DNA from 2 places in the Vreelandella vilamensis genome. Region 1 is predicted to be linked to the other one. Evidence: riboswitches for the same ligand, from Rfam matches in the RefSeq annotation. Region 1 holds a riboswitch; the other holds the start of a gene.
The links. Region 1 has a riboswitch for thiamine pyrophosphate ahead of QC823_RS01285 (SLC5/6 family protein). Riboswitches for the same ligand answer to the same signal wherever they lie in the genome.

Region 2: another riboswitch for thiamine pyrophosphate. It lies ahead of thiC (phosphomethylpyrimidine synthase ThiC); the one in region 1 lies ahead of QC823_RS01285 (SLC5/6 family protein).

Annotation. Positions count from the first base shown of each region.
Region 1 covers NZ_JARWAN010000002.1:16,213-21,224, reverse strand. Annotated here, with positions in the region: gene QC823_RS01300 (CoA-acylating methylmalonate-semialdehyde dehydrogenase) at 35-1,534, shown strand; gene QC823_RS01295 (hypothetical protein) at 1,707-2,399, opposite strand; gene QC823_RS01290 (peroxidase-related enzyme) at 2,663-3,250, shown strand; TPP riboswitch at 3,329-3,433, shown strand; gene QC823_RS01285 (SLC5/6 family protein) at 3,423-4,796, shown strand; gene QC823_RS01280 (sensor domain-containing diguanylate cyclase) at 4,873-5,012, shown strand, end outside.
Region 2 covers NZ_JARWAN010000008.1:55,548-60,559, reverse strand. Annotated here, with positions in the region: gene QC823_RS06810 (EAL domain-containing protein) at 1-1,663, opposite strand, end outside; TPP riboswitch at 1,880-2,037, shown strand; gene thiC (phosphomethylpyrimidine synthase ThiC) at 2,109-3,980, shown strand; gene QC823_RS06800 (ABC transporter permease) at 4,188-4,886, shown strand; gene QC823_RS06795 (ABC transporter ATP-binding protein) at 4,883-5,012, shown strand, end outside.

The DNA.
Region 1 (5,012 bases):
TCCCAACAAACATAAAGACAACAGGAGAAACTGCATGTCCATTCGCGAAATCCCCATGTATATCGATGGCAAGCCGGTCATATCGCAAAGCCAAGACTGGCATGACGTGGTCAACCCCGCGACACAAGAAGTTGTGGCGCGGGTCCCGTTTTGTACCGCCGAGGAAGTTGAACGTGCGGTGGAAAGCGGTAAAAAGGCGTTTAAAGAGTGGCGCAAAGTGCCTCTGGGTAAGCGCATGCGCATTATGCTCAAGCTACAGGCGCTGATCCGCGACAACACCGCCGAGCTTGCCGCACTGATTACCGAAGAGCACGGCAAAACCCTACCGGATGCAGAAGGCGAAGTGGGCCGCGGGCTGGAAGTGGTTGAGCACGCTTGCTCCATTACCTCGCTACAGCTGGGTGAGCTTGCGGAAAACGCCGGCAATGAAGTCGACGTTTATAGCATGCATCAGCCGCTAGGCGTCGGGGCGGGTATCACCGCGTTTAACTTCCCGATCATGTTGCCCTGTTTTATGTTCCCGCTGGCCATTGCCACCGGTAATACCTTCGTTCTCAAGCCGTCTGAGCAAGACCCAAGCTCCACCATGCGTTTGGTTGAGCTGGCCCACGAAGCGGGCGTGCCTGCGGGCGTGCTGAACGTGGTCCACGGCGGGCCGGATGTGGCTAACCAGATCGCGGATCATCAAGACATCAAGGCGCTTTCGTTTATCGGTTCCACCCACGTGGGTTCGCTACTGTATAACCGCTCCGCCGCGGCGGGTAAGCGCATGCAGTCGATGATGGGGGCTAAAAACCACTGTGTCGTAATGCCGGATGCTAACCGCAGCCAGGCCATCAATAACCTGCTTGGGTCAGCCTTTGGCGCTGCCGGTCAGCGTTGCATGGCTAACTCCGTCGTTGTCTTGGTGGGCGATGCGCGCGAGTGGCTGGATGATATCGTCGAAGGGGCTCGCGGTATGAAAGTTGGCCCTGGCACTCAGCGTGACGCTGACTTGGGACCGCTGGTATCGCCGCAGGCCAAAGAGCGCGTTGAGCGGTTGATTGCCGCGGGCGAAAAAGAGGGTGCCAAGTTAATGGTGGATGGTCGCGGTTGCACGGTTGACGGCTACCCAGAAGGTAACTTTGTGGGGCCAACGCTTTTTGCCGACGTTAACGCCGATATGACAATTTACCGCGAAGAAATTTTCGGCCCGGTGCTCTGCGTGGTTAACGTGGAAACGTTGGATGAGGCGATTGAGTTCATTAACGCGAACCCGAACGGCAACGGCACCTCAATCTTTACCAACTCCGGTTGGGTGGCGCGTCGCTTCGAAACCGATATCGACGTAGGCCAGATTGGTATCAACGTACCGATTCCAGTGCCGGTCGCCTACTTTAGCTTTACCGGTTCGCGCGGCTCTAAGCTTGGTGATCTTGGCCCCAACGGCAAGCAAGCCATTGCCTTTTGGACGCAAACGAAAACCGTCACGGCACGCTGGTTTGAACCGGAAAACGTCTCTAGCGGCATTAACAGCACAATTTCACTGGGCTAATCGCTTTGTGCATAAACTTTTGCATAAACCACATTGTATAAATCACGTTGTATAAACCACGTCGAATAAACAATGGTAAACAAACAACAAAGCCCCGCAAGGCGGGGCTTTGTTGAATGCGTGGTGTTGAATATGTGGTGTTGGATGTGTGGCGCACTATGCAGTGCCGACGTTAAGCGAGCTCAAACAACGGCGCGCTTTCTATCAGCAGGCGCTTCAACGGTTCGAGTTGGCTTTCGTGCAGTATTAAAAGCGTTTTTTCCGTGGCGAAGTGGCGCCCAGGCGGCGTCAAAAAGGCGAATTCTCCCTCTTCGAGGTGAAATTCGTGAATTTCACGCGTGCCTTGGGAGGTGCGGCACTGGCTACTCCGGTAGGCATCATCTTCACCGTATACGAGACGGTGATACATCTTAAACTGGGTATAAAGCGCAAGGCCGCCTTCAAAAGAAGGCCAGCGTGCCGGGCGTGCTTTGGTTTCATCGTCCAGCGGTTGGCCGTCAGCTTTGGCATCGGCCATCGCGTCGTTCAAAGGCTTGGCCAGAAGTGAGCCCGCTGTTTCGGGAAACGCTGTGTTGTTTTTCATCGCGGCGGAAAATTCGTCTGCCGCTTGACGTAAATCGTTGATGTCGCTGAGCGGGTATTCCGCGAATTTAAGGTCGGCAGGTTCACAGCCACCGTTTTCCCAGCCGTGAATTACGCGCAGCGTAAATAGTTCGCGGTGTATGGGGCGAATGGCCAACAGATAGAGCATTACACGGATATGCAGCTGCCGTTCGTGGCTGTCGTTGTCAAATGCGTGGTAGGGGTCGGCAAATAGTTCGTGAAGACGCCCGGGGGTATGTTCCTTCGCTTCGGTATAGCGCATGAGGCTTCCCTATAAACTCACGTTGGCGCAGGTTAGCGCCTTTGTAGCAGATTAAGAGTCGATGTATGACGAATACAAAACTTACCTCAGTATGGCGAGACTCGCGATAGATTAAAAGAGCTAAGCAACTGAATGGCGTGTTTGTCTTGACTTTCATGCGTGAACGTCACTCTCTAACGCGCTACGTTAACGTCATGCCTGTAATGCGTTAATTTAACACCGATATTTCACAACCGTATTTCACAACAATAAAAGGAGTCTTTATGACGTCACCTATTAGCCGTTTTAGCGTTCCGGAATCGCTGGAAGCACTGCCCGAAGACATTCGCGACACCATACTGGCTGTGCAGGAAAAAGCCGGTTTTGTGCCCAATGTGTTTTTGATGCTGGCGCATCGACCGGCCGAGTTTCGCGCCTTCTTTGCGTATCACGATGCGTTAATGGAGCGTGAGTCGGATACCTTAACCAAGGCGGAAAAAGAGATGATTGTGGTGGCGACCAGCGCGCGCAATCGTTGCCTTTATTGCGTCGTCGCTCATGGTGCGTTGGTGCGTATCTACAGTAAAAACCCAGAGCTTGCCGATCAGGTAGCCGTGAACCATCGCACCGCGCCGATTAACGAGCGCCACCGCGTGATGCTCGATTTTGCCATGCATTGTGGCGTGGAGGTCGGCGAGTTAACCGATGCGTGGGAAGAGCGGCTGACGAATGTGGGTTTTACCCGCGAAGACATCTGGGATATTGGCGCCATTACGGCGTTTTTCGGCCTATCGAATCGACTCGTCACCCTTACCGGTACGCCGCCCAACGAAGAGTTTTACCTGATGGGGCGTGTGCCACGGGAAAAATAACGCCGGTACTTCGGCTTTACTGCTCAGGCGAATTGCGTAACCATGCGCAACGCGGATGACCGCAATCACAATTCAATTCACTGTCGCCAGGGGAGCCCATTGGGCTGAGAGCGCACACATTCGTGCTGACCCTGGAACCTGATCCGGTTCGTACCGGCGGAGGAAGTGCGACATGCCTTACCTAACCACTGCGGCGCTAGCCGCGGCGCTTTTCTGTTTTGCTTACCTTGGCCTGCGCGCACGCCGCGCTGACGGCTTGCTAGATGACTACGTCACCGCGCGCAATTCCCAATCGGCGGGAACGTTAGGGCTTTCGTTTTTGGCCTCGGGAATGGGCGCGTGGATTTTGTTTGCGCCGCCGGAAATCGGCGCCTTTGTCGGTCCGGTAGCCCTTGCCGGCTACGCGATTGGCTCGGCGCTGCCGTTTATCGTACTGGGCCTTTACGGCCCCAAAATCCGCCAGGCGTTGCCGCAGGGGCGCAGTATTGCCGAGTTTGCCGAGGCCTGTTATGGGCGCGGCGTGCGGCGCTGGGTGTCGTTGGTGTCGGTGGCCTATATGGCGTGCTTTCTCGCCGCCGAGTTAACCGCTATCGGCGCGATTACCTCGCTTCTATCCGACGTGCCGCCGGCGCTGGTGATCTTGGGCGTGGCCTTAACAACGTTGGCTTATACCGCCGTGGGTGGCCTGCGGGCGAGCCTGGCCACCGATCGCTGGCAAGCGTGGTTGTTAATCGCGCTGTTGTTGATCGTGGGCGGCGTTGCGCTCACGGCGTTGCCTGAATTGCCGCAAACCGCCACGATGCCAAGCGCCCCAATAGGGAGTGCCTTGAGCGTGGCGCTGACTCTGGTGATTGCGGTGACCGCGGCAAACTTGTTTCACCAAGGCTATTGGCAGCGGGTATGGGCTGCTGAAAATAACCAAAGCCTGGGGCGCGGCGCCTGGCTTGGCGGCGGTGCGACGGTGCTGGTGGTGATGCTCATTGGGGGGCTTGGGATGCTCGCCGCGATGAGCGGTGTTGCCCTGGGAGAGCCGCCGATTCCCTTTTTTGCGCTGTTAAGCGAGGCGCCCAGCTGGCTGGCGCTGCCGGCATTGATCCTGGCGGTCACGTTGGTGGCGTCGAGTGTCGATACCCTGCAAAACGGCATCGCCTCATTAGCGGCGGGCAATAGCCGCCAACGCCAGTGGTCGCTGGCGGCGGCGCGGTGGGGCACGGTGGCGCTGATGGTGCCGGTCGTCGTGGTTGCCCTGCAGGGGCTCTCTGTGTTGCGGCTATTTTTGATCGCCGATCTGCTCTGCGCAGCGATCGTGATTCCGGTGCTGCTCGGCTTATGGCGGCGCATGACGCCGCTGGCGGCGGTGGCCGGTGGCGTCGCCGGCATGCTTGGTGCCATTCTTCCTGGTTGGGTAGCGCAAGGTAGCGTAAGCGCTGGGCTGATGGCCGCGAGCTTCCCCAATAGTATCCCCACGCTGCCGCCATTTTTAGGGGCGCTGGTGGCGTCTACACTTGTTAGCGTGTTAATGGCAAAAATGAACCGGGCGCGTTGATAGAAAGTCAGCGTAACGGCAGAAGTGAGGCGTTTAACGCGTTATGCTAGAAAAAATATAAACGTGATTCGCCTCTATGCTTGACTACCCTGTTCCTGCCAATGAAGCCCAGCGCCTGGCTGTGCTTCATCAGCTTAAACTGCTAGATACCCCTGATGACCCGGTGTTTGACCGGGTCACCCGGCTGGTTACCCAACTGCTCAACGTCCCCATTGC
Region 2 (5,012 bases), on a different contig from region 1:
GGTTTTCGTACTCTTTTTGGCGGGAAATATCGGTAAAGACAATGACATAGTGCGCACTGCGGTCAGCTCTGTTATCCACGCGTGAAATGGTCACAAGGGTGGGGTAGTGCTCGCCGCTTTTGCGCGTTTGCGTCACCTCGCCCTGCCACACTTCCTGCCCGTCGCTTAAGTGGTCGAGTAGCGTCGCGCGAGTGTGAAGAACTTCCTCGGCCCCTATCCCGGAGATAAGCGTAAACGCCGCGTTGGCATTCAGGATCATCCCTTCGCTATCGGCGAGCAGGATGGCGTCGTGGGCGTTGTGAAATACGCTGGCGGCCAAGCGCAGGTCTGACTCGGCGTGGCGCTCGGTGCTGATATCAATGCGTGTGCCGGAGGCTTTCAAGGCTTGGCCCTGGGCATTGCGGCTTGTGACCTTGCCGCGATCCAGTACCCACAGCCAATGACCATCGCGATGGCGTAGGCGGAACTCGCAAGAGTAGCTAGCGGTGTGGCCGCGTAAGTGGTTATTTAGCGCTTGTTCTGCCTCCTCAAGGTCATCTGGGTGGACCCAGCGCCGCCACTGCGCAACGCTAGAGAGGGTGAGCTCTTCGGGGGCGTAACCCAGTATCTCCGCCCAGCAGTCGTTAACGCGCAACTGCCCGCTGGCGACGTCCAGCTCCCAGGTGGCCGTGCGGGTGGCGTGCAGTATTTCCGTCAAGCGTTTTTGGTTGTGGCGAAGCTCACGGGTTTTGCGGCGCACGAGTTGGCGCAAGCGCAGGTTCCAGGCGATCACCCAGAGCGCGGCAACGATGACAATCAGCGCATGGGGCCAATAGTCGCGCCAGTTGATGCGTGCAGAAGGTAGCACCTGACCAAGCCACTTTTCATTGAGCCGATCCAGCGTGCCTTGTGCCCGGGCCTGGTCGATGCCTTTGTTAAGGATGCTCTGCAGCGGTTGATTGCCGTCGATCACCGCCATGGCGTTCAAACCGGTATAGAGCGGCTCGCCCACCCGCTTCATCTCATCGTTTAGCCCTTCACGGTAAAGATGGTAGAGCACGATTTGCTCGTCGCCGATCATGGCATCAGCCTCGCCATTAATCACCGCCTGGGCGGCATCGGCAAAGTTACGGGTGGAGACAAGCTCGACCTCGATATCGCTCTCTTCCAGATACTCTTCGGCGTAGTCGTCGCGTTGGGTGGCCACCCGGCGCCCGTCGAGGTCTAAAAGCCGTGCCATATCGGGGCGATCCGCGCGCACAAAAATCGCCGCTGGCACCTCGAAAATCGTTTGCGTGAAATCAAAATGTTGGTCACGGCTTTTGCTGTAGAAAAAGCTGGTAAGTACGTCGGCGTCGCCGTTTTGAATCTGGGCTTGGGCGGTGCTGAAGTCAGTGTTGACAAACTGAGCGTGAAAGCCGGCTTCGGTGGCGATCCAATGCGCAAGCTCCACCATCATGCCTTGGCGCTCGCCATCATCATCGACAAACTCAAACGGCGGGTAGGCGCGTTGGCTGACAAAAACGATGGGCTCGTTTGCTTCCAAATAGGCTTTTTCGGCGTCGCTTAACTGAATGCCGGGCTCAATGGCGTGAGCCGGGAAGGTGATCAGCCAGCCGATAAATCCGGCGGTAAGCCAGCGCAAGCAAAACGATTTTGCGGTGCAGTCCTTGCTTTCAGCCACGCGAAAGCCCCTCTTGGTGATGATGGTGCCGCCATTAGATTGATGGCATTCAGTAGCCTCGCGTAACTTTTGGCTTAGGTCTAGAACCTGGATCAACTTTTCGTCTACGTTTTTCGATGCGTTACCTAAGCGTTAAAGCGTATTGCTAATGGGTATCGCTAATGAGTATTGCTAAAGAACATTGCGCAAGGGGTTAGTGTTCCCTAAAATCATTGAACTCGCTTGACGGGGTGCCGGTGAATCCGGCTGAGATGGCGCAGGGCTTTCGTTGATGAACGATTCGCCAAGCGCTGGTCCCGTTGAACCTGATCCGGCTAATTTTCTGGCGCTATGCCAGAAAGGGTACCGGCGTAGGGATCAAGCACTGGCACGCGCCTTCCCGCGCACTCTTAAATTTTTTGCCAGTCCCTTCGCCTCCCTGGCCACCACCACGGGAGCATTCCACATGAGCAAGACACAACATTTTCTCGCCGAGACCGCCCAGGTCGACGCCGCCAGCGTCCAGCCGCTGCCCGGCTCGCGCAAGGTCTACGTTGAAGGAACACGCGCGGATATCCGCGTGCCTTTTCGCGAAATATCGCTTTCGCCCACCAAGACCTCGGGCATCGACGAAGAAAATCCGCCGCTGCTGGTCTACGACACCTCCGGCCCCTATACCGACCCGAACGCCGAAATCGATTTGAGAAAGGGCCTTCCCGAGCTGCGCCGTGGCTGGATCGAGGCCCGCGACGATACCGAGTTCCTCGCTGGCCCCACCTCCGAGTATGGTAAACGCCGCGCAAGCGACCCCATGCTGGCCCAGCTGCGCTTCGAGCTAAAACGCACGCCTCGGCGCGCCAGAGACGGAAAAAACGTCACTCAACTGCACTACGCGCGCCAAGGCATCATCACGCCGGAGATGGAGTTCATCGCCATCCGCGAGAACCAGCGTCGCCAAGCGCTCTCTGCCAAGTACGCGGGCACGGCGGAAGTCGAGCGCATTCTCGGCCATCAGCATCCGGGGCAGGGGTTTGGTGCTCGGCTTCCCGAGGAAATTACGCCGGAATTCGTGCGCGATGAAGTCGCCGCCGGTCGGGCGATCATCCCGTGCAACATCAATCATCCGGAGTCCGAGCCGATGATCATCGGGCGCAACTTCCTGGTGAAAATCAACGGCAACCTGGGCAACTCGGCGGTGACGTCTTCGATTGAAGAGGAAGTCGACAAAATGACCTGGGGCATCCGCTGGGGCGCGGATACCATCATGGACCTCTCCACCGGGCAGAACATCCACGAGACCCGCGAGTGGATCATCCGCAACGCTCCGGTCCCCATCGGTACCGTGCCCATTTATCAAGCGTTGGAGAAGGTCAACGGCATTGCCGAGAACCTCACCTGGGAGGTGTTCCGCGACACCCTGATCGAGCAGGCCGAGCAAGGCGTGGACTACTTCACTATCCATGCCGGCGTGTTGTTGCGCTACGTACCGCTGACCGCCAACCGCGTCACCGGCATCGTCAGCCGCGGTGGCTCGATCATGGCCAAGTGGTGCCTCTACCATCACCAGGAAAGTTTTCTCTATACCCACTTCGAAGACATCTGCGAGATCTGCAAGCAGTACGACGTAGCGTTCTCGCTGGGGGATGGCTTGCGGCCGGGCTCCATTGCCGATGCCAACGATGCCGCCCAGTTCGCCGAATTGGAAACCCTAGGGGAGCTGACCAAGATCGCCTGGAAGCACGATGTCCAGGTGATGATCGAAGGCCCCGGCCACGTGCCCATGCACCTGATCAAGGAAAACATGGACAAACAGCTTGCCGAGTGCGACGAGGCGCCTTTCTATACGCTTGGGCCGCTGACCACCGACATCGCGCCGGGTTACGATCACATTACCTCCGGCATCGGGGCGGCGATGATCGGCTGGTACGGCTGTGCCATGCTCTGTTACGTCACGCCCAAAGAGCACTTGGGCCTGCCCAATAAAGACGATGTTAAGACCGGCATCATTACCTACAAGATCGCCGCCCACGCCGCGGATCTCGCCAAGGGCCACCCGGCCGCCCAGCGACGCGACAATGCGCTCTCCAAGGCGCGTTTTGAGTTCCGCTGGGAAGACCAGTTCAACTTAGGCCTCGACCCCGACACCGCGCGGGAATACCACGACGAGACCTTGCCCAAGGACTCCGCTAAGGTGGCGCACTTTTGCTCCATGTGCGGGCCCAAGTTCTGCTCGATGAAAATTAGTCAGGAAGTGCGCGACACCTACCGCGACCGCGGGATGGAAGAGCAAGCGGAGAAGTTTCGCCGCGAAGGCGCCGAGCTTTATAAGCCGGTGTAGCGCGCTTAAGCGTTATACCCCACGCCACCTAGCGCGCTAATCGGGTTTTCATGGGGCCGCTCCTCTGTGCGTTTGTGATAGTTTGACGTATTCTCATTGTCTCCGCGAAAGAGGGTTTTACGAGTCATCGCCATCGCTTTCTCAACACTTGCCCGGCCATACCATAAAAACGCCGAGCTGTATAAAGAGGTATAAGGAGGCGCGGCCGTGGAAAACAATGCGTTTTATGTGGCGCTATCACTACTGCTGAACCTAGACGCCACGCTATTTCAGATCGTCGCCCTATCGCTTAAGGTGTCGTTGTTAGCGGTTCTCGTCGCCGCTGTGCTCGGGTTTCCTTTAGGGGCGGCGGTGGCGCTGTGGCGCTTTCCTGGGCGCGGTGCGGTCGTCGTGGCGCTCAACGCACTAATGGGGCTGCCACCGGTTGTGGCGGGGCTATCCGTTTATTTGCTGCTCTCACGCGCTGGGCCGCTGGGCGAGTGGGGGCTTCTGTTTACGCCATCGGCCATGGTGATGGCGCAGGTGGTGCTGGTGCTGCCAATTCTGGCCGCGCTCTCGCGCCAGAAGGTAGAAGAGCTTCTGGGCGAGTACCGTGAGCAGTTTATGTCGCTGGGCATGTCGCGCGCGCGCATGATGCCGACCCTTTTATGGGATGCCCGCTTTGCGCTTTTGACCGTGCTGCTTGCCGGCTTTGGCCGTGCCAGCGCCGAGGTGGGGGCGGTAATGATGGTGGGCGGCAACATTGAGGGCGTTACCCGGGTGATGACCACCGCCATCGTGCTGGAAACCAGTAAGGGCAACTTACCCTTGGCGTTGGGGTTGGGGATTGTACTGCTAACGCTGGTGATGCTGATTAACGCTGGCGCTTATGTGGTGGGTGAGCTGGCTAAAAGGCGGATGGAATGACTTCATTTAATACATCGCTCACTGCCGCGACCACGCTATTGGCGCCACCAGCGCTAGGCTTCGATGACGTCACGTTTAGCCACCAGGGTAAACCGCTATTGGGGCCGTGTTCGTTTACCCTGGCAG